3 regions of the Streptomyces sp. NPDC030021 genome follow, and region 2 is predicted to be linked to each of the others. Evidence: predicted binding sites of a transcription regulator. Region 2 holds the regulator's gene; each other region holds the start of a gene.
What was found. The regulator HrcA, encoded in region 2, represses chaperone genes, less so after heat shock. The targets are predictions, from matches to a motif close to TTNGCACTCNGNNNNNCNGAGTGCNAA.

Region 1: the regulator HrcA is predicted to act here: its motif matches at 4,302-4,328, upstream of groES (co-chaperone GroES).
Region 3: the regulator HrcA is predicted to act here: its motif matches at 2,770-2,796, upstream of groL (chaperonin GroEL).

What each region holds. Positions count from the first base shown of each region.
Region 1 is NZ_JBVIAH010000008.1:186,768-194,001, reverse strand. It holds gene ACZ4YL_RS18095 (NUDIX hydrolase) at 1-432, shown strand, start outside; gene ACZ4YL_RS18090 (UTRA domain-containing protein) at 457-1,164, opposite strand; gene ACZ4YL_RS18085 (FtsW/RodA/SpoVE family cell cycle protein) at 1,558-2,952, opposite strand; gene ACZ4YL_RS18080 (hypothetical protein) at 3,695-4,213, opposite strand; gene groES (co-chaperone GroES) at 4,472-4,780, shown strand; gene groL (chaperonin GroEL) at 4,893-6,521, shown strand; gene ACZ4YL_RS18065 (ester cyclase) at 6,615-7,234, opposite strand, start outside.
Region 2 is NZ_JBVIAH010000002.1:479,395-486,628, reverse strand. It holds gene ACZ4YL_RS05290 (nitronate monooxygenase) at 1-942, opposite strand, end outside; gene dnaJ (molecular chaperone DnaJ) at 1,099-2,238, opposite strand; gene hrcA (heat-inducible transcriptional repressor HrcA) at 2,239-3,255, opposite strand; gene ACZ4YL_RS05275 (MBL fold metallo-hydrolase) at 3,412-4,137, shown strand; gene ACZ4YL_RS05270 (DUF3097 domain-containing protein) at 4,166-4,963, shown strand; gene hemW (radical SAM family heme chaperone HemW) at 5,132-6,364, opposite strand; gene ACZ4YL_RS05260 (AMP-dependent synthetase/ligase) at 6,557-7,234, opposite strand, start outside.
Region 3 is NZ_JBVIAH010000043.1:19,226-26,459, reverse strand. It holds gene ACZ4YL_RS40895 (phosphoribosylanthranilate isomerase) at 1-58, opposite strand, end outside; gene ACZ4YL_RS40890 (Uma2 family endonuclease) at 387-884, shown strand; gene groL (chaperonin GroEL) at 982-2,604, opposite strand; gene ACZ4YL_RS40880 (cold-shock protein) at 2,930-3,136, opposite strand; gene ACZ4YL_RS40875 (MoaD/ThiS family protein) at 3,563-3,841, opposite strand; gene thrC (threonine synthase) at 3,928-5,202, opposite strand; SAM riboswitch class I at 5,220-5,377, opposite strand; gene ACZ4YL_RS40865 (glucosyl-3-phosphoglycerate synthase) at 5,563-6,513, shown strand; gene ACZ4YL_RS40860 (alpha,alpha-trehalose-phosphate synthase (UDP-forming)) at 6,560-7,234, shown strand, end outside.

The sequences.
Region 1 (7,234 bases), on a different contig from region 2:
CCCATGGCGAACAGCCTGGTGCCGGCCGCTTCCGAGATCGTCGTCGATGGCGAGGGCCGTGTGTTGCTGCAGCGACGTACGGACAATGAGATGTGGGCCCTGCCCGGCGGAAAGATGGAGCTCGGGGAGAGCATCGGCGACTACGCGGTCCGGGAGACACTTGAGGAGACCGGCATCACGGTTGAGATCGCCGGGATCGTAGGTACGTACACGAACCCCCGACACGTCTTCGCCTATGACGACGGGGAAGTCCGTCAGGAATTCTCGATCTGCCTTCTCGCCCACCCCACTGGCGGAAGCCTGCGGACGTCCGACGAGTCGTTCGAAGTCGCGTGGTTCACTCCCGAAGCGACCGACGATCTCCCGATGGTGTCCAGCATCCGCAATCGCATCGATGACTGGCGAGCAGGCGGCGGGCCTGTCGTGCGCTGACCTCAAGGAGGACAGCGGACTCTCTCAGGCGTCGAAGTCGTACTCCAGCACGTACGCAGCGGAGTCCAGCGTCATCTCGTTGATCTCGACAGCTCGCCCGCCCTCGGCGAACGCGGTGCGCACGATCTGGATGACAGGCGTGCCCATGGAGAGCGACAGCCGCTCGGCCTCACCGGCCGAGGGCATCCGCGAGCGGATCTCCTCCCGGAAATGAACGGGCGCATGCCCCAGCTCGGCCAACCGCGCGTACGTCCCGCCGGGACCGGTGTCGGCCTGTGTGATGGCAGAGTCCCCGACGATGTCCGACGGCAGGTACGACACCGCGAACAGCACGGGCTTGCCGTCAAGCACGAAGCGGCGGCTGCGGGCCCACACCTCAGTCCCTGCCGGAACGCCCAGCGCGCCGCAGACGCGGTCGTCCGCCTCTTCTTCACGTACGTCGATCTGGTCGACGACCAGCTCCCGATCCCCGGAATCGGCGGACCAGACGGACCGCCCCGAGCCCCACTGCTCCTGCGCCAACCGCTGGATACCGCGCCGCCGCAGAGGCTTGAACGCCCTCCGCGCATCGGCGATCCGCTGGTGTTCCGGCTGACGGGTGCTGCCCTGGCTGGTCATGAAACTGATCACCCCTTTTGCGTTCCAACACCTTAGGGCCGTAGGTAGGTGTCCATCAGTGAGATGGAAGGCGTCTCCTCCGTGAGGGTGGCGGCCAGGTGCGGCCAAAGCGATGTGTAGTCGGGTCTGCGCTGGTGGACTAGAACTGGCTCCAGCAACCCCAGACGGATCGCAGTCGCTGTGATCGAGGAGCGCGTAGCGATGTGGTGCGCTTCCCCGATCCGGGAGGCCGTCTCTATGGGCCCCGCCTCCTGGCTGTGCGCTTTCGCGCCCGACCGGGCCGGGCATCTCCGACCGCCCCGTCCTGGTCCTTGAGGGACCGGCCCGAACCGGAGAGACGATGAGACTGACGGGAAACCCCCATACGCATCCCTGATTCCGCCCGAGAGGCTCCCGTTCACCGAAGCCACCCCCGCGCCTGGGGCGGGTGGGCGAACGCCGCCGCGGGGTGGTGGCTCAAAAGCGGTAATCCTGCCGAGGCGAAGCGCACCGAAGCCGCCCCGCCTCCTACACCCGCACCGCCGGCGTGATCGTCGTTTCCGCCGGGCCGTGGGTGTCCGCCTCGCGTTGGCGTTCCGCGCTGTCGCTGATGCGGATGAGCAGCGCGATCATGATCCAGTTGGCAAGGAGGGATGAGCCGCCCTTGGCCAGGAAGGGCAGGGCCTTGCCCGTCAGGGGGATCAGGCCCGTCACGCCGCCCGCGACCACGAAGACCTGCAGGGCCAGCGCCGCCGCCAGGCCCACCGCGAGCAGCTTGCCGAAGGGGTCGCGTGCGCCGAGTGCCATCCGCAGCCCCCGCTGCACGAGGAGCGCGTAGAGGATCAGCACGGCCATGACCCCGGCCAGGCCCAGCTCCTCGCCCACCGTGGTCAGGATGAAGTCGCTGCGCCCGGCGAACGCGATCAGCTCGGGGTGGCCCATGCCGAGGCCCGTGCCGGAGACGCCGCCCGTGCCGAAGCTGAACAGTGCCTGCGCCGACTGGTCCGAGGTGATTCCGGCCGGCCGGTTCTCCCAGTAGAACGACAGCGGGTTGAGCCACGCGGCCACGCGTGCCTTGACGTGCGGCTCCGTCGAGCCGACCACGAAGGCGCCCGCCGAGGCCATGAGCAGGCCGCAGACGATCCAGCTGGTGCGTTCGGTGGCGACGTACAGCATCACCACGAACACCCCGAAGAAGATCAGCGAGGTGCCGAGGTCGCGTTCGAAGACCAGGACCAGCATCGAGACGATCCACACCGTGACGATCGGGCCGAGCTGGCGCATCGGGGGCAGCCGCACGCCCAGGAACCTGCGGCCCGTCAGGGCCAGCGAGTCTCGGTGGATGACCAGATAGCCGGCGAAGAAGATCGCGATCATGATCTTCACGAACTCGCCGGGCTGCAGCGAGAAGCCGAAGAGTTTGATCCAGCGCTTCGCACCGTAGGTGTCCGCGCCGAAGAAGGCGGGCGCGATCAGCAGTACCAGCGCGACGGCCATGTTGATGTAGATGAACCGCTGCAGCAGCCGGTGGTCGCGCAGCAGCGCCAGCACCAGCAGGCAGGCGGCGACGCCGACCACCGTCCACATCAGCTGGCCGGGGGCGTTCGCGTCCGAGTTGTAGCGCTCGATGTAGCCCTGGTCGAGGCGGTGCAGCAGCACCAGCCCGAGGCCGGTCAGCAGCATGGCGAGCGGGAAGATCAGCGGGTCGGCGTAGGCCGCGAAACGGCGTACGCCCAGATGCCCCACCAGGGACAGCAGGGTCATGCTGAGGGTGAAGTCGACGAATTTGGGCGGCAGCTCGCCGTTCATGGCGAGGCCTGCGGTGGCGTGGCCGAAGACGGCGATGGCGATGACGAAGACCAGGAGCAGCGCCTCGGTGCGGCGGCGGGCGACCGCCGACGTCAGGGGTTTCAGCCCAAGCACGGGATGCCGCCGCCGTCCTTGGGGGCGGACGGGGAGGGTGGCGGGGGTGCCGCCTCGGGTGAGGACGTGGCGCCCGATGCGCCGGGGTCAGCGGAAGCTTTGGGTCCGATCTGCTCGGCAATGAGGCGCTTTATCTTCATATCATCTACGACGTTGGAGCCCTCCCCATGGTTCCTCTGGGCCCTGTGGGCGGCTCGGCGGTGTGCTTCGGCGCGGGCCGTGTGCCGGGCGCTGCCCGGACCCGCGCCTCAATCGCCGGCGGGGCTGGTAATGCGGGCCCGTGCCTCGGTGGGCGGCGGGGCTGGAGGTGGCGGGCCTGTCGGTAGGGGTCGGGGTGGGGGGCCGGGGCGGGGTGTCTCCTCGGCTCGGCGCGTGCGGGCATGTCTCGGCTGTGGGCGGTGGTTGCGCGCTCGTCCTGCGGGGACACCCCGCCCCGTCCCCCCACCCCTTCACGCCGTCGAAGCCCACAGGGGGGATGGAAGCCGCCCTGTCGAAGCCCTGCCGTGGGGCGGGGACACGCAGGAGGGTCCCCGCAGGACGAGGCGCGACCGCGGCCGTCTGGCCGTGACAAGCCCGAACGCGCCGAGCCGAGGAGACCCTCGTGCGGGGCACCGCCCCACACCACCCAGCCCCGCCGGCGATTGAGGCGACCCACCACGGCAGGGAAGCCACACCGCCGAGCCGACCGCAGGGCACCCCGCACGGGCACCGGTCCCGCCGGCGATTGAGGCGACCCACCTCGTCAGGAGGATCCGCGCCCCCGAGCGCCCGGCAGCGGCCCCCACGAGTTGGGGCCCACGGCCGGCTCCGGCGGGCGGTTCCGGCGACGTCTGCGGCGGTCGACGGCGTCGCGGGTGGCCGCGGTCAGTGCCCAGGCCGGGAACGCGAAGCCGATCAGCCCGATGCACAGCAGGGGTGCCAGCGACATGAGCCCCGGCCGCACGGCCTCGTCGGCCGACGGTCCGCTGACCCGGGAGGCCACCGGTCCGGTCGGATCGGTTTCGAACAGGCCCTCGGCCGCGATCCGGTGGATGGTGAACGATCCGTCGGCAGCGGTGAAGGAGCCGACGCACACCCGCTGCCAGGCGTCGTCGTAGTCCTTCTGTCCCTGGCACTGCTCCGCGCGGAAGTTGCCCTCCACCCCCGTCAGCTTGGTCATCAGTCGCGGTCCGGCCAACCCGAACGCGGAGATCCCGATCACCAGGCCCACGGTGATCGAGATGATGTCGCGCCAGCGCAGCTCGGCGTTTCTCCTGGTCATGCGGTGGAGAGTAGCGATCTCCGGCCTTCGTGAGCCCCCGGGGGGCCAGCGTTCCGGTCCGGTCCGCGCAACGCCCGGCGGTCGGGAATTGGCACTCCGCTTGACCGAGTGCTAATCGCCGGAATAGTCTCGCACCTGGCACTCACCCCTGGTGAGTGCCAACACAGCGACAGGCAGATCCGGCACCCGCGACGACGGATCGACCTGGTCGCCACCTCAGACAGTTAACCCCGGATCTCCGAAGGGGGAGGTCGGATCGTGACGACCACCAGCTCCAAGGTTGCCATCAAGCCGCTTGAGGACCGCATTGTGGTCCAGCCGCTGGACGCCGAGCAGACCACGGCCTCCGGCCTGGTCATCCCGGACACCGCGAAGGAGAAGCCCCAGGAGGGCGTCGTCCTCGCGGTGGGCCCGGGTCGCTTCGAGGACGGCCAGCGTCTCCCGCTGGACGTCACCGTCGGCGACATCGTGCTCTACAGCAAGTACGGCGGCACCGAAGTGAAGTACAGCGGCGAGGAGTACCTCGTCCTCTCGGCTCGCGACGTGCTCGCGATCGTCGAGAAGTAATTCTCTTCATCAGTACTGCTTTGAGCTGCGCCCCTGGTCACCCCGCTGATTGCCGGGCGGCGAGGGGCGCAGCTCGTTAAACCCGAGTTTTCGAGAGGGCTGAACCGCTCCCATGGCGAAGATCCTGAAGTTCGACGAGGACGCCCGTCGCGCCCTCGAGCGCGGCGTCAACAAGCTTGCCGACACGGTCAAGGTGACGATCGGCCCCAAGGGCCGCAACGTCGTCATCGACAAGAAGTTCGGCGCCCCCACCATCACCAACGACGGTGTCACCATCGCTCGCGAGGTCGAGCTGGACGACCCGTACGAGAACCTGGGCGCGCAGCTCGTGAAGGAGGTGGCGACCAAGACCAACGACATCGCGGGTGACGGCACCACCACCGCCACCGTGCTGGCCCAGGCGCTGGTCCGCGAGGGTCTGCGCAACGTCGCCGCGGGTGCGTCCCCGGCCGCCCTGAAGAAGGGCATCGACGCCGCGGTCAAGGCCGTGTCCGAGGAGCTCCTCGCGACCGCCCGCCCGATCGAGGACAAGTCCGACATCGCCGCCGTGGCCGCGCTCTCCGCGCAGGACCAGCAGGTCGGCGAGCTCATCGCCGAGGCGATGGACAAGGTCGGCAAGGACGGTGTCATCACCGTCGAGGAGTCCAACACCTTCGGCCTGGAGCTGGAGTTCACCGAGGGCATGGCCTTCGACAAGGGCTACCTCTCGCCGTACATGGTCTCCGACCAGGAGCGTATGGAGGCCGTCCTCGACGACCCGTACATCCTGATCAACCAGGGCAAGATCTCCTCGATCCAGGACCTCCTGCCGCTGCTGGAGAAGGTCATCCAGGCCGGCGCCTCCAAGCCGCTGCTGATCATCGCCGAGGACGTCGAGGGCGAGGCGCTCTCCACCCTCGTCGTCAACAAGATCCGCGGCACCTTCAACGCGGTCGCCGTCAAGGCCCCCGGCTTCGGTGACCGTCGCAAGGCGATGCTCCAGGACATGGCCACCCTCACCGGTGCCACCGTCATCGCCGAGGAGGTCGGCCTCAAGCTCGACCAGGCCGGCCTGGACGTACTGGGCTCCGCCCGCCGCGTGACCATCTCCAAGGACGACACCACCATCGTCGATGGTGGCGGCAGCCACGAAGAGGTCCTCGGCCGCGTCAACCAGATCAAGGCCGAGATCGAGTCCACCGACTCGGACTGGGACCGCGAGAAGCTGCAGGAGCGCCTGGCGAAGCTCGCCGGCGGCGTCTGCGTCATCAAGGTCGGCGCCGCCACCGAGGTGGAGCTCAAGGAGAAGAAGCACCGTCTCGAGGACGCCATCTCGGCGACCCGCGCCGCGGTCGAGGAGGGCATCGTCTCCGGCGGTGGCTCCGCGCTCGTCCACGCCGTGAAGGTCCTTGAGGGCAACCTCGGCCTGTCGGGCGACGAGGCCACCGGTGTCGCGGTCGTGCGCCGCGCCGCCGTCGAGCCGCTGCGCTGGATCGCCGAGAACGCCGGTCTCGAGGGTTACGTCATCACCTCGAAGGTCGCCGAGCTCGACAAGGGCCAGGGCTTCAACGCCGCCACCGGCGAGTACGGCGACCTGGTCAAGGCCGGCGTCATCGACCCGGTGAAGGTCACCCGTTCCGCGCTGGAGAACGCCGCCTCCATCGCCTCCCTGCTGCTCACGACCGAGACCCTGGTCGTCGAGAAGCCGGCGGACGACGAGGGCGACGCCGGTCACGGCCACGGTCACGGCCACAGCCACTGATCGCGCGCACCACGCCTGGAAGGCCCCGTTCCGCAGCCGCGGAACGGGGCCTTCCCGTTGCCTTGCCCGTGGTTGCCTTCCCCGTGGTGGGGCTCAGGTTCCGTACGGGGAACCCGTTCCGCCCATCTGCTGCTGCAGGGCTCCGGGGTTGTAGTGCCACCAACCCTCGATGATCTCTCCCTCCAGGCACCGGAACGTGGTGCTCCCGGACATGTAGTACGTCTTCCCGGTCGGTGCGACTCCCATGAACGGGCCCTTGTGGGTGCCGGTCCAGTTCCACACCGTCGTGACCATGTCGCCCTCGGCCAGCTGGGCCGTCGTCTCGAAGGTCATGTCGAAGGCTGCGCGCCACGTCTCCATGTCCGACCGCATGGAGTCGCGTCCGATGACGGTGGACTCCGCCTTGCTGGCGTCGTGGTCGATGTAGTTCGTCGCGAAGCAATCGTCGAGGACGCTCATGTTTCCGGCCATGGCCGCTTCCTCGAACACCCGGTTGGCGAGCTGCTTGTTGAGGTGCTCGTCGCGGACCACGTCCAGGTTCATGAACTTCGGCATGCCTTCGCAGAGAGCCACCATCTCCTGGAACATCCGGTCCGTCTCGGGGAGGTGGGAGTTCTTCATGGCCTCTTCGTACGAGGCGAACTCCACCATGTCCACGTAGTGGTTCCGGGCCTCGCGGTCCTGGCCGATCATCGTGTGCGTGGCAGTGCGCC
Region 2 (7,234 bases):
GGCCGCGGCGGCGGCCTTGCGCAGCCCCGAGGTCAGGTGGTGGACCTGCGGGTACGCGGCCGGGGCGTACGGCCCGTGCTCGCGCATGAAGCGGTTGACCAGACCCCGTGCCGGCCGCCCGGAGAAGGCCCGGGTCAGCTCGGTGCGGACGAACAGCGGGTCCGTCAGCGCCTTCTTGTGGACCGGGTCCGCCCCCGATTCCGGGCAGGCCAGGAAGGCCGTCCCGAGCTGTGCCGACTCCGCGCCCGCCGCCAGCAGGGCCGCGATCTGCGAGCCCCGCATGATCCCGCCCGCCGCGATGATCGGGAGCGCCACGGCCTCCCGTACCTGCGCCACCAGCGCGAGGAGGCCCACGGTCGCCGTGCCGTCGATCTGCGGGTCGTCCCGGTGGGTGCCCTGGTGGCCGCCGGCCTCGGCGCCCTGGACGCAGACCGCGTCCGCACCCGCGTGCTGGGCGCTGCGGGCCTCCTCGGCGGAGGTCACCGTGACGACGGTGTACGTACCGGCCTTGCGCAGGGCCGCGAGGGCCGCGAAGGCGGGACAGCCGAAGGTGAACGAGACCACCGGGACCGGGTCTTCGAGGAGGATGGCGAGCTTGGCGTCGTAGCCGTCGTCGCTGGTGCCGATGATGTCCTCCTCGGCGAGCGAGATCTCGTACCAGCTCGCCTCACCGGCCAGCTGCCCGCGGTAGGCCTCCACGGCGGCCGGATCGACGTAACCGGTCTGCGGCATGAAGAGGTTGACACCGAAACGGCGCCGGGTCAGCGCGCGCACCTGCTTGATCTCCTGGTACATCCCGTCGGCGGTCTTGTAGCCGCCGGCCAGGAAGCCCAGCCCGCCCGCCTCGCACACGGCGGCGGCGAGCACGGGACAGGATGCGCCGCCCGCCATGGGAGCCTGCACGATCGGGTACGGGGAGAGACCGTTCGGTGCCGAGGACATGGACTGCATCGTGCCACGTCCCGCGCATGGGGCCGAATCATGGCATTCGCCTGGCATAGTCCGCTTCCCGACCGGCCTCCGGCCGCCGCCGGGCCCATGTGACGAGCCCGGCCGGGGAATCCCCAGGCCGGGCTCGTGACGGTGGATCGCGGTCGGTCAGCGACCGTTGAAAGCGTCCTTCAGTCGGCTGAACAGACCCTGCTGACCCGGCGCGAACTGACCCATCGGCCGCTCCTCGCCGCGCAGCTTCGCCAGCTGGCGGAGCAGGTCCTCCTGCTGGGCGTCCAGCTTGCCCGGGGTGGTGACCTCGACGTGCACGATCAGGTCGCCGCGTCCGCCACCGCGCAGGTGGGTGACACCGCGCCCGTGCAGCGGGATCGCCTGGCCGGACCCGGTGCCGGGCCGGATGTCGATCTCCTCCAGCCCGTCCAGCGTCTCCAGCGGGCACTTGGTGCCCAGCGCGGCCGCCGTCATCGGGATGGTGACCGTGCAGTGCAGGTCGTCCCCGCGCCGCTGGAAGGTCGGGTGCGCCAGCTCGTGGATCTCCACGTACAGGTCGCCGGCGGGGCCGCCGCCGGGGCCGACCTCACCCTCGCCCGCGAGCTGGATCCGGGTGCCGTTCTCGACACCCGCCGGGATCTTGACCGTGAGGCTGCGGCGGGAGCGGACCCGGCCGTCGCCCGCGCACTCGTGGCACGGGGTCGGGACCACGGTGCCGAAGCCCTGGCACTGCGGGCAGGGGCGCGAGGTCATGACCTGGCCCAGGAAGGACCGGGTGACCTGCGAGACCTCGCCGCGGCCGCGGCACATGTCACATGTCTGCGCCGAGGTGCCGGGAGCGGCGCCCTCACCGGAGCAGGTGTTGCAGACCACGGCCGTGTCGACCTGGATGTCCTTGGTGGTCCCGAAGGCCGCCTCGTCCAGCTCCAGGTCGAGACGGATCATCGCGTCCTGGCCGCGCCGGGTCCGCGAGCGCGGGCCTCGCTGCGAGGCCTGGCCGAAGAAGGCGTCCATGATGTCGGAGAAGTTGCCGAAGCCACCCGCTCCGAAGCCGCCCGCCCCGCCGCCACCGCCCGAGGAGGACAGCGGGTCGCCGCCGAGGTCGTAGACCTGCTTCTTCTGCGGGTCCGAGAGCACCTCGTAGGCCGCGTTGATCTCCTTGAAGCGCTCCTGCGTCTTCGGGTCCGGATTCACATCCGGGTGGAGTTCACGCGCGAGGCGCCGGAAGGCCTTCTTGATCTCGTCCTGCGATGCGTCGCGGCGCACGCCGAGAACGGCGTAGTAGTCCGTGGCCACTTACGACTCCGCCAGGATCTGTCCGACGTAACGTGCCACTGCGCGTACCGCTCCCATCGTTCCGGGGTAGTCCATGCGGGTCGGTCCGACCACGCCGAGTTTGGCGACTGCTTCGCCGCCCGAACCGTAACCGACCGAGACGACCGACGTGGAGTTCAGTCCCTCGTAGGCGTTCTCATGCCCGATCCGTACGGCCATTCCCGACTCGTTGGCCTCGCCCAGCAGCTTGAGGAGCACGACCTGCTCCTCCAGCGCTTCGAGCACCGGCCTGATCGTCAGGGGAAAATCGTGTCCGAAGCGGGTGAGATTGGCGGTACCGCCGATCATCAGCCGCTCTTCTGCTTCCTCGACCAGGGTTTCGAGGAGGGTCGCGAGCACGGTGGAGACCGTGCCGCGGTCCTCGGCCTCGAAGGATTCGGGGAGGTCCTGGACGAGCGGGGGCACATCGGTGAAGCGGCGCCCGACGACCCGGCTGTTCAGCCGGGCCCGCAGGTCCGCCAGCGAGGTCTCCCCGAAGGGGCTCGGGCAGTCGATGAGCCGCTGCTCGACCCGCCCGGTGTCCGTGATCAGTACGAGCATCAGGCGCGCGGGAGCGAGCGAGAGCAGCTCCACGTGCCGGACGGTCGACCGGGTCAGGCTCGGGTACTGGACGACGGCGACCTGCCGGGTGAGCTGCGCGAGCAGCCGCACCGTGCGGCCGACCACGTCGTCGAGGTCGACGGCGCCGTCGAGGAAGTTCTGGATGGCCCGGCGCTCGGGCGACGACAGCGGTTTGACCCCCGCCAGCTTGTCGACGAAGAGCCGGTAGCCCTTGTCGGTGGGGATCCGGCCGGCGCTGGTGTGGGGCTGGGCGATGTAGCCCTCCTCCTCCAGCACGGCCATGTCGTTGCGCACGGTGGCGGGCGAGACGCCGAGCCGGTGCCGCTCCGTGAGCGCCTTGGAGCCGACCGGCTCCTCCGTCCCGACGTAGTCCTGGACGATGGCGCGCAGCACTTCGAGTCTGCGTTCGCTGAGCATCGCGCACACCTCCAGCTGTGGTCCGTTGCCGTGTTCTGCCGTGTTCTGCCGTGTTCGTTGGCACTCTGATCGTTCGAGTGCCAGAGAGCCCCCGCTCAGTGTACGGCCGGGCGGTAAGCCCCTGGCAAGGGAGGCCCGCCAGGGTAGCGTCGCCGCATGGACGTGCGTTGGGAAGAGTCCGGCTGGGAACGGCTGACGGGACGGGCCGGCCGGCGGCGGCTGCCGGTGTGGGACTGCACCGTGGGGCTGGTGGTGGGCGAGGATTCGGTCCTTCTCATCGACCCCGGTTCGTGTGTACGCGAGGGCGCGCAGGTACGGGCCGAGGCGGAGCGGCTGACGGGCCGGCGCGTGACCCATATCGCATTCACGCACGGTCATTTCGATCACGTCCTCGGCGGGGCGGCCTTCGCCGAGGCCGAGGTCTTCGGGGCGGTCGGGCTGGCCGCACTGCTGTCGACGGGACGCGAGGAGCTGCGCGGGGACGCGGTACGGCACGGGCTCGCGGCGGCGGAGGCGGCGGAGGCGGTGGACCTGCTGGTGCCGCCCGGGCACGCGGTGTCGGGCGAGTGGACGCTGGAACTGGGCGGCGTGCAGGTGCTGCTGGCCAACGTGGGGCCCGGGCACACCGGGCACGACCTGGCCGTCTTCGTGCCGGGCGAGCGCGAGGTGGTCTTCTGCGGGGACCTGGTCGAGGAGTCGGGCGAGCCCTCGGTGGGGCCGGACGCCAGGCCGGGGCAGTGGCCCGCGGCCCTGGACCGGCTGCTGTCGCTGGGCGGTGACGACGCACTGTACGTGCCGGGTCACGGAGCGGTGGTCGGGGCGGACTTCGTCCGTGCCCAACGCGCCACACTGGCGGCCCGTTTCGGCGTGTCGCAGGCGTGACGCGCGCGGCTCTCCTACTGTCGGCCGGATGCGCGAGTACTCCCCCGACCTGACCCCGCAGTGGAAGCGACCCAAGGCCGTGCCGGAGGTGGCGGCGGACGCGGACCTCGTGGTCGAGGTGGCCGGTACGGACTTCTGCGGCGCGGTGGTGGCCTGCGAGGCGGGCACGGTGACCCTGGAGGACCGCTTCGGCAAGCGGCGGGTGTTCCCGATGGAGCCGCGCGGGTTCCTGCTGGACGGCGCCGTGGTCACCCTGGTCCGCCCCGCACGCAGGCCCTCCGGGCCGCTCCTGACGGCCTCGGGCTCGCTGGCCGTGCCCGGGGCGCGGGCGCGGGTGGCGCGGGCCGGCCGGATCTACGTCGAGGGCCGGCACGACGCGGAGCTGGTGGAGCGGGTCTGGGGTGACGACCTGCGGATCGAGGGCGTGGTGGTGGAGTACCTGGAGGGCATCGACGACCTCCCGGCCGTCGTCGCCGACTTCGCCCCGGCCCCGGACGCCCGCCTCGGCGTCCTGGTCGACCACCTCGTCCCGGGTTCGAAGGAGTCCCGTATCGCGGCGTCGGTGACCTCGCCGGACGTCCTGATCGTGGGCCACCCGTACGTGGACGTCTGGCAGGCGGTGAAGCCGTCCGCGCTGGGCATCCCCGCGTGGCCGGTGATCCCGCCCGGCCAGGACTGGAAGACGGGCGTCTGCCGGGCCCTGGGCTGGCCGGAGAACACGGGCGCCGCCTGGCAGCACATCCTGTCCCGGGTCACCTCGTACCGCGACCTGGAACCCACCCTCCTGGGCTCGGTGGAACACCTCATCGACCACGTCACGGCCTGACCGACCCCGCCGGCTCCTCTTTCAGCCCCGTCGGCACCCTCCCAGCCCCGCCGGCGCTTGAGGCGATCCTTCAGCCCCGCCGGCGCTTGAGGCGATCCTTCAGCCCCGCTGGCGCTTGAGGCGCGGGGGTCCGGGGGCAGCGCACCCGGCAACGGCGCCGCAGGCCGGTCAGTCCACCAGGTCCCGCACCACCGCGTCGGCCAGCAGCCGCCCCCGCAGGGTCAGGACGGCCCGCCCCGCCTCGTACGGGCCAGGGTCCAGCAGGCCGTCCGCGAGGGCCTTGCGGGACGCCGCCAGCCCGGCCGGGGCCAGCAGGGTCAGCGGGACCCCGTCCACCAGCCGGAGCTCCAGCAGGATCCGCTCCACCCGCCGGTCCTCCTCCGCCAGGAGCTCCCGTCCCGCGCCCGGGGAACGGCCCTCCGCCAGCGCCGCGGCGTACGCGCCCGGGTGCTTCACGTTCCACCACCGGACCCCGCCCACGTGCGAGTGCGCGCCCGGTCCCGCGCCCCACCAGTCGGCGCCGCGCCAGTACAGCTCGTTGTGCAGGCAGCGGCCGGCCTCCGAGGTGGCCCAGTTGGAGACCTCGTACCAGGAGTACCCGGCCTCGGCCATGACCGAGTCCGCGATCAGGTACCGGTCGGCGTGGACGTCGTCGTCCGTCATCGGGACCTCGCCGCGGCGGATCCGCCGCGCCAGCTGCGTGCCCTCCTCGACGATCAGCGCATAGGCGCTGATGTGGTCCGGCCCGGCGCCCAGCGCCGCCGAGAGGGTCGCCCGCCAGTCCTCGTCCGACTCCCCGGGCGTGCCGTAGATCAGGTCGAGGTTGACGTGCTCGAAGCCCGCCGCCCGCGCCTCCGCGACGCATGCCTCGGGGCGCCCCGGCGTGTGGGTGCGGTCGAGCACCTTCAGGACGTGCTGCTTGGCGCTCTGCATGCCGAAGGAGACCCGGTTGAAGCCCCCGGCGCGCAGCTCGGCCAGGTACTTGGGGTCCACCGACTCCGGATTGGCCTCCGTGGTGATCTCGGCGTCCTCGGCCAGGCCGAATTCGTCCCGGATCGCCGCGAGCATGCGTACGAGGTCGGCGGCGGGCAGCAGCGTGGGCGTGCCGCCGCCGACGAAGACGGTCCGGACTTCGCGCGGGTCGTCCCCGAGCACCTTCCGCGCCAGCCTGACCTCGTCGATCAGGGTGTCGGCGTAGTTCTCCCGGGAGGCGAGCACACCGCCGGTGCCCCGCAGCTCGGTGGCCGTGTAGGTGTTGAAGTCGCAGTAGCCGCAGCGCGTGGCGCAGTAGGGGACGTGCAGGTAGAAACCGAGCGGCCGCTCCCCCGCGCCCGCCAGGGCATGCGACGGCAGCGCGCCGTCTTCGGGCATGGGTTCACCGTCGGGGAGTGCGGAAGGCATACCCCCATCATCCCGCACCCACCACACCGCCCGGCCCCACGCACGTCCAGCCCCGGCGGCGTCACGTCCGGCCCCGCCGTCGTCACGTCCGGCCCCGCCGGCGTTTGAGGCGCGGGATCCGGGGCGGAGCCCCGGGGAACGGGGCCCGGCGGGGCGGTCCGCCGCCCCGCCCTGCCAAGCCCGCGGCAGGCGCTACGCCTCGCGGGACCCCTCGTACATCTCCTCGATCAGGTGCTTGAACTCACGCTCGACCACCGGCCGCTTCAGCTTCAGGCTGGGCGTGAGGTCGCCGTGCTCGACGTCGAGGTCGCGCGGCAGCAGCCGGAACTTCTTGACCGTCTGCCAGCGCTGCAGGCCCTCGTTCAGGGTCTGTACGTACGTCTCGATCAGGCGGTTGGTCTCCGGCGCCGCCAGGACCTCTCCGTACGTCTTGCCCTCCAGCCCGTTCTCCGCCGCCCAGGTCAGGATCGACGGCTCGTCGAGGGCGATCAGCGCCGAGCAGAAGTTACGGTCGGCGCCGTGCACGACGATCGTCGACACGTACGGGCAGATCGCCTTGAACTGGCCCTCGATCTCCGCCGGGGCGACGTACTTGCCGCCCGAGGTCTTGATCAGGTCCTTCTTGCGGTCGGTGATGCGCAGGTAGCCGTCGGCCGACAGCTCGCCGATGTCGCCCGTGTGCAGCCAGCCGTCGGACTCCAGGACCTCGGCGGTCTTGTCCGGCTGCCGGTGGTAGCCCTGCATGATGCCGGGGCCGCGCAGCAGGACCTCGCCGTCGTCTGCGATGCGGACCTCGGTGCCGGGGAGCGGCTTGCCGACCGTGCCGGTGCGGTAGGCCTCGCCCGGGTTGACGAAGGAGGCCGCGCTGGA
Region 3 (7,234 bases), on a different contig from region 2:
CCACGTCGACATCGTGCGCGGTCCTGAGCCCGCAGATCTTGACGAAGAGATCAGCCATGCACCCAGCCTATGCGGACCGGGGCGACGGCCTCAGCAGCCCAGCCGCCCGGGGCCCAGCACCGACGGGTACGCGACGGAATTGCCCATGGCGTACCACCACACGGCCACACCCGCCCCGGCCAGCGGTTTACCCCCCGATCGACGGCGAACGCCCCGCGGGCCGGGCACGCCTGTCCCCACGCCGCTAGCCTGGAACGGGGTTCACGCCCAGTGCACGGCACGCCACGCGGAGGACAACGGTGACGATCATGATCGAACGGGCCACACCCATAGAGACGTCGTCGGCGCCACCAGCCTTCGAGGACCTTCTGCGAACGGTCGCGGAGATGGACACGCCAGACGGATTCAAGGCCGAGCTCATCCGGGGGAAGATCGTCGTGTCACCGTTTTCCAGGCTGCGCTACTCCCGTCGCATGCGCCTGTTGCGCGAGCAGCTCCAGTCCCACGTGCCCGAAGGTCACTTCGCTGACACCTCCCCCTTCCTCTTCCGGTTCCCCTCGGCAGAGCGCGGCTACGGACCGGACCTGTATGTCGCGGACGAGGCAGCCTTCGAAGAGGACGGGCTTCATGCGGACGGAGCGGCACTGTCCCTGGTCGGAGAGTTCACGTCCGTCTCCACCAAAGACGCCGACTGGAACGAGAAGCTCGACGTCTACGGACGTCTCGTACCCGTCTACCTGGTCGTCGACATGCAGGACTCGGAGATCACCTGCTTCTGGGACCCCTCCCCGCACGGGTACCGCTCCCGCACGACGGTGTCCTTCGGCAAGCCCCTGCACGTCCCGGAGCCGTTCGACTTCGCGATCGACACCACCGGCTTCTGATTCCGGGAACCTGGAAACGCCCGAGGGCGGCACCCCCGTGGGGGTGCCGCCCTCGTTCGAGAACAGCCGATCAACCAGTGGCCGGAGCCGGGGTCGATCAGAAGTCCATGTCACCACCCGGCATGCCGCCGCCCGCGGGGGCACCGGCCTTCTCGGGCTTGTCGGCGATGACGGCCTCGGTCGTCAGGAACAGCGCGGCGATCGACGCGGCGTTCTGCAGCGCGGAGCGCGTGACCTTCGCCGGGTCGATGATGCCCTCGGCGATCATGTCGACGTACTCGCCGGTCGCGGCGTTCAGGCCGTGACCGATCGGCAGGTTGCGCACCTTCTCGACGACGACGCCACCCTCAAGACCACCGTTGACGGCGATCTGCTTGAGCGGGGCCTCCAGCGCGAGCTTCACGGCGTTGGCGCCGGTCGCCTCGTCACCCTCAAGCTCCAGCTTGTCGAAGACCGCGGAGGCCTGCAGCAGGGCCACGCCACCACCGGCGACGATGCCCTCCTCGACGGCCGCCTTCGCGTTGCGAACGGCGTCCTCGATGCGGTGCTTGCGCTCCTTGAGCTCGACCTCGGTCGCGGCACCGGCCTTGATGACGGCCACGCCGCCGGCCAGCTTCGCGAGGCGCTCCTGGAGCTTCTCGCGGTCGTAGTCCGAGTCGGAGTTCTCGATCTCGGCGCGGATCTGGTTCACGCGACCGGCGACCTGGTCGCTGTCACCGGCACCGTCGACGATGGTGGTCTCGTCCTTGGTGATGACGACCTTGCGGGCGCGGCCGAGCAGGTCGAGACCGGCGTTCTCCAGCTTGAGGCCGACCTCCTCGGAGATGACCGTGCCGCCCGTGAGGATGGCGATGTCACCGAGCATGGCCTTGCGGCGGTCACCGAAGCCCGGGGCCTTGACGGCGACGGACTTGAAGGTGCCACGGATCTTGTTGACGACCAGGGTCGACAGGGCCTCGCCCTCGACGTCCTCGGCGATGATCAGCAGCGGCTTGCCGGACTGCATGACCTTCTCCAGGAGCGGCAGCAGGTCCTTGACCGAGCCGATCTTGGAGTTGACGATCAGGATGTACGGGTCGTCGAGGGACGACTCCATGCGCTCCATGTCGGTGGCGAAGTACGCCGAGATGTAGCCCTTGTCGAAGCGCATACCCTCGGTGAGCTCCAGCTCCAGACCGAAGGTCTGGGACTCCTCGACGGTGATGACGCCTTCCTTGCCGACCTTGTCCATGGCCTCGGCGATGAGCTCGCCGATCTGGGTGTCGGCGGCGGAGATGGAGGCCGTGGAAGCGATCTGCTCCTTGGTCTCGACATCCTTGGCCTGGGCGAGCAGGGCGGCGGAGACGGCCTCGACGGCCTTCTCGATACCACGCTTGAGGGCCATCGGGTTCGCACCCGCGGCCACGTTGCGCAGACCCTCGCGGACGAGCGCCTGGGCGAGAACGGTGGCGGTGGTCGTACCGTCGCCGGCGACGTCGTCCGTCTTCTTGGCGACTTCCTTGACCAGCTCGGCGCCGATCTTCTCGTACGGGTCCTCGAGCTCGATCTCCTTGGCGATGGAGACACCATCGTTGGTGATCGTGGGGGCGCCCCACTTCTTCTCAAGGACGACGTTGCGACCCTTGGGGCCAAGGGTGACCTTGACGGCGTCGGCGAGCTGGTTCATCCCACGCTCGAGGCCGCGGCGGGCCTCCTCGTCGAACGCAATGATCTTGGCCATCTGAAGTGGTCCTCCCGGACAGCGGTGGATTGCTCCGGACCGCGCCCGCGCCCGCGACGGACGGCCTGCGTGCCCGGCGGTTCCTTCCCACCGGACCCTGCGGGCCTCACCGACCCGGTCCTCGTTTCAGTAGCACTCTCACCAGGAGAGTGCTAACGCCAATGATTAGCACTCGACCCCCCCGAGTGCAAGCGGCTTGGGGCAACACCCCGCCACTACCGGGCCTACGCACGAGGGGCCCCCATCCCGTGTCCAGGATGTGGGCCCCTCGTGGTGTTCCAGGTCTTCGCTGAAGACTGTGCATCGGTGGTCGATCGCGCCAGGACTAGCCGAGTGCGAGCTTGACCATGTCCGCCTGCGGACCCTTCTGGCCCTGCGAGATCTCGAACTCGACCCGCTGACCCTCTTCAAGGGTGCGGTACCCGTCCATCTGGATGGCGCTGTAGTGGACGAACACATCCGCACCACCGTCGACCGCGATGAAGCCGTAGCCCTTCTCCGCGTTGAACCACTTGACGGTGCCCTGAGCCATGCCTAACTCCCCTATTACTGGCCCTTGCGCAGGAACGCACTTCACGATCCCGGGTCAGAACTTGCGTCGGAACGCGTCGACCGAGGCTGAATGTATCTGCGCGGATGCTGTCTGCAACAGGTCAATCCGATGAGAATTCTGGACACCGAGAAAGATTGAAATAGAGTGAAAATTTGCCATACTCCCGGGCAACTCGGGCCTGACATATCTCGCCAAAGCCTCATACCGCACTCGCATGTTGGCCCGATGTCGACCCTTGCGCGGCCCGTTCATATGCAGGGGGCAAGAACAGCGGAGGGGACTTCCCCAACCCTACCGTGCCCAATCAAGCAGAATTGCCCCCTCCGTTTTTAGCGGAGGGGGCAATTTCGGTTTGCGCGTGTCACCTGAGCGGTGACCCGGGAGAACCGGGAGAGAACCGGAGAATCAGCAACCGCCGGCGACGGCCGGGATGATCGAGACGCCGGCGCCGTCGGGCGTCGCAGCCTGCAGCCCGCCCTCGAAGCGCACGTCGTCGTCGTTGACGTAGACGTTCACGAAACGGCGCAGCTTGCCCTGGTCGTCCAGGACGCGCGCGGCGATGCCCGGGTGGTTCTTCTCCAGGGACTCGATGACCTCGGCGAGGGTCGTACCCTCGGCCGGGACCTCGGCGACGCCGCCGGTGTAGGTGCGCAGGATGGTGGGGATGCGGACGTTGACGCTCATGGCGCTACTGCCTTTCCGGTAGGGCGGAGGAGAAGGGGAGGGGGTGTCCGGCGGGTCAGGCCCGACCATGACCCGCCGGACGCCCCCTAGGCCAGGCCGGCGGCGCGGAACGCGTCCAGGCTCGGGCGGATGGTGGCGGTCTGCCCGCTGTCCGCGGCCACCGCCTCCAGGGTCTTGAGGCCGTCACCGGTGTTGAGGACGACGGTGGTCAGCGTCGGGTCGAGCTGCCCGTTGTCGATGAGCTTCTTCGTCACGCCGACGGTCACACCGCCCGCGGTCTCGCCGAAGATGCCCTCGGTCTGCGCGAGGATCTTGATGGCCTCGACCACCTGCTCGTCGGTGACGTCCTCGACGAAACCGCCGGTGCGGCGGGCGATGTCCAGGACGTACGGGCCGTCCGCCGGGTTGCCGATGGCCAGCGACTTGGCGATGGTGTTCGGCTTCTGCGGGCGGACCACGTCGTGACCGGCCTTGAAGGCGGTGGACACCGGGGAGCAGCCCTCGGCCTGGGCGCCGAAGATCTTGTACGGCTTGTCCTCGACGAGGCCGAGCTTGATGAGCTCCTGCAGACCCTTGTCGATCTTCGTCAGCTGCGAGCCGGACGCGATCGGGATCACGATCTGGTCGGGCAGCTGCCAGCCGAGCTGCTCGCAGATCTCGTACGCGAGCGTCTTGGAGCCCTCGCCGTAGTACGGGCGCAGGTTGACGTTGACGAAGCCCCAGCCCTCGCCCAGCGGGTCGCCGATGAGCTCGGAGCAGAAGCGGTTCACGTCGTCGTAGTTGCCCTCGATGCCGACCAGGTCGCCGCCGTACACACCGGCCATGACGACCTTGCCCTGCTCCAGGTCGTGCGGGATGAACACGCAGGAGCGGAAGCCGGCCCGGGCGGCCGCGGCGCCGACGGCGCCGGCCAGGTTGCCGGTCGAGGAGCAGGACAGGGTGGTGAAGCCGAAGGCGCGGGCGGCCTCGACGGCGATGGCCACGACGCGGTCCTTGAAGGAGTGCGTCGGGTTGCCGGAGTCGTCCTTGACGTAGAGCTTGCCGGTGATGCCCAGCTCCTTGGCCAGGTTGGCCGCGTCCACGAGCTTGGTGAAGCCGGGGTTCAGGCTGGGCTTGGCGGCCACGTCCGCGGGGACGGGCAGCAGCGGCGCGTAGCGCCAGATGTTGTTCGGGCCGGCCTCGATCGCGGCGCGCAGGGCCTCGGGGTCACCGGTCGGGAGGTCGTAGGCGACTTCCAGCGGTCCGAAGCACTCGGCGCACGCGAAGATGGGGCCGAGTTCGAAGCGGGTACCGCACTCGCGACAGGAAAGGCCGGTGGCAGGTCCGAGATCAACAGAGGTGGCGACAGTCTGTGCAGCCATGATGGCGAGGCCCTTTCTCCTCATCTTCCCCATGGCGCACTTCGCCATGAGACGGAATTGGCACCTTCCCTAGCCGGGGACCTCGCTGACGAGCGCTGACGCGCGATCGCGAGAACCGACTGGAGGGTTGCCGGGGCTTCAACGGGCCGTGTCCCTCTGCCCCTCTGGATGAGCGGTATGGCACCGGCACACGCGCTCTATGGCGCGCCGGTGCGTTTGTAGGCGGGGACCCCCGGCATGCGGTGGTCCTTCGCGTTGTTCAAGACTGTAACCGAAGGCCCGGGCGGTTGAGACAGCCGTCCGAACCGCGAGATGGATCACATAAGGGCGAATATCGCCGACACGCAGGGAGTGCTGAGAGTGCTGGAAGAGGTGGAGCGATGGCTGGCCGACCGCTCCTGGTCCGCCGCCGACCGACCGCTCGCCCAGCTGCTCGACCGGAAACGGGCGGCCGGGACCACGGTCAGCGTCGTGCTGCCCGCGCTGGACGAGGAGGCGACGGTCGGCGCGATCGTCGAGACCGTCCGGCGTGAGCTGATCGAGGGACTGCCGGTCCCCCTGGTCGACGAGCTGGTCGTCATCGACTCGGGCTCCGCCGACCGGACCGCGGAGGTCGCGGCGAAGGCCGGGGCCCGGGTGGTGCACCGCGACGAGATCCTGCCCCGCCTCCCGGCGCTGCCCGGCAAGGGCGAGGTGCTGTGGCGCTCGCTGCTGGCCACCGGCGGGGACATCGTCTGCTTCGTCGACGCCGACCTGCGGGACTTCTCCGCCACCTTCGTCTCCGGCATCGTCGGACCGCTGCTGACCGATCCCGACGTGCAGTTCGTCAAGGCGATGTACGACCGCCCGCTCGGGGACGCCCCGGGGCAGGGCGGCCGGGTCACCGAGCTGGTCGCCCGCCCGCTCCTCAACCTCCACTGGCCGCAACTGGCCGGCTTCGTGCAGCCGCTGGGCGGCGAGTACGCCGTACGCCGCTCCCTGCTGGAACGGCTGCCGTTCCCCGTCGGGTACGGCGTCGAGCTGGGCCTGCTGGTCGACGCGCTGCACACGGTCGGGCTGGACGCGCTGGCCCAGGTGGACGTGGGCGTACGGGTCCACCGCCACCAGGACGGGCAGGCGCTGGGCCGGATGGCCGCTGCGATCTACCGCACCGCCCAGGTACGGCTCTCGCGCGGGCACCTCGTACGGCCGGAGCTCACGCAGTTCGAGCGCGGGCCGGAGGGCTTCGTACCGCGGACGCATCCCGTGGACACGGAGGAGCGGCCGCCGATGGCGGGCATCAAGGAGTACGCGCTGCGTCGCGTGGCGTGAGGGAACGTACGGTTTGAGCGGGCCCGGGCCGGGCTAGGTTGGCCGCATGGCTTCCCAGGTGCTCGTCGCAGCGAACCGCGGCCCCCTCTCCTACGCCCTCGCAGAGGACGGGACGCTCAGTGCCCGGCGCGGCGGAGGCGGTCTCGTCTCCGGACTCTCCACGGCCCTCGCCGAGCAGCCGGAGGCGCTGTGGATCTGCGCGGCGCTGTCGGACGCGGACCGGGAGGCGGTCCGCCGGGGCGTGGCCGAGCCGGGCGTCCGGATGCTGGACATCGATCCCACGATGTATGACGACGCGTACAACGGGATCGCCAATTCTGTGCTGTGGTTCACGCACCACCACCTGTACGACATTCCGCGCGAGCCGGTCTTCGACGCCGAGTTCCGGCGGCAGTGGGAGTCGTACGAGCGCTACAACCACGCCTTCGCCGAGGCCCTGGCCGAGGAGGCCGCCGAGGGCGCGCAGGTGCTGGTCCAGGACTACCACCTGGCCCTGGTGCCCGGACTGCTGCGGGTGCTCCGCCCCGACCTGCGGATCGCGCACTTCACGCACACCCCGTGGGCCGCGCCCGGCTATCTCGCCATCCTGCCGGACGTGGTCCGCGAGACCCTGCTGTGGGGCATGCTCGGCGCGGACGTGCTCGGCTTCCACACCGAGGCGTGGGCGGCCGAGTTCCTGGGCTCGGCGCGGCTCGACGACGCGTGGGGGCGGTCCGAGGTG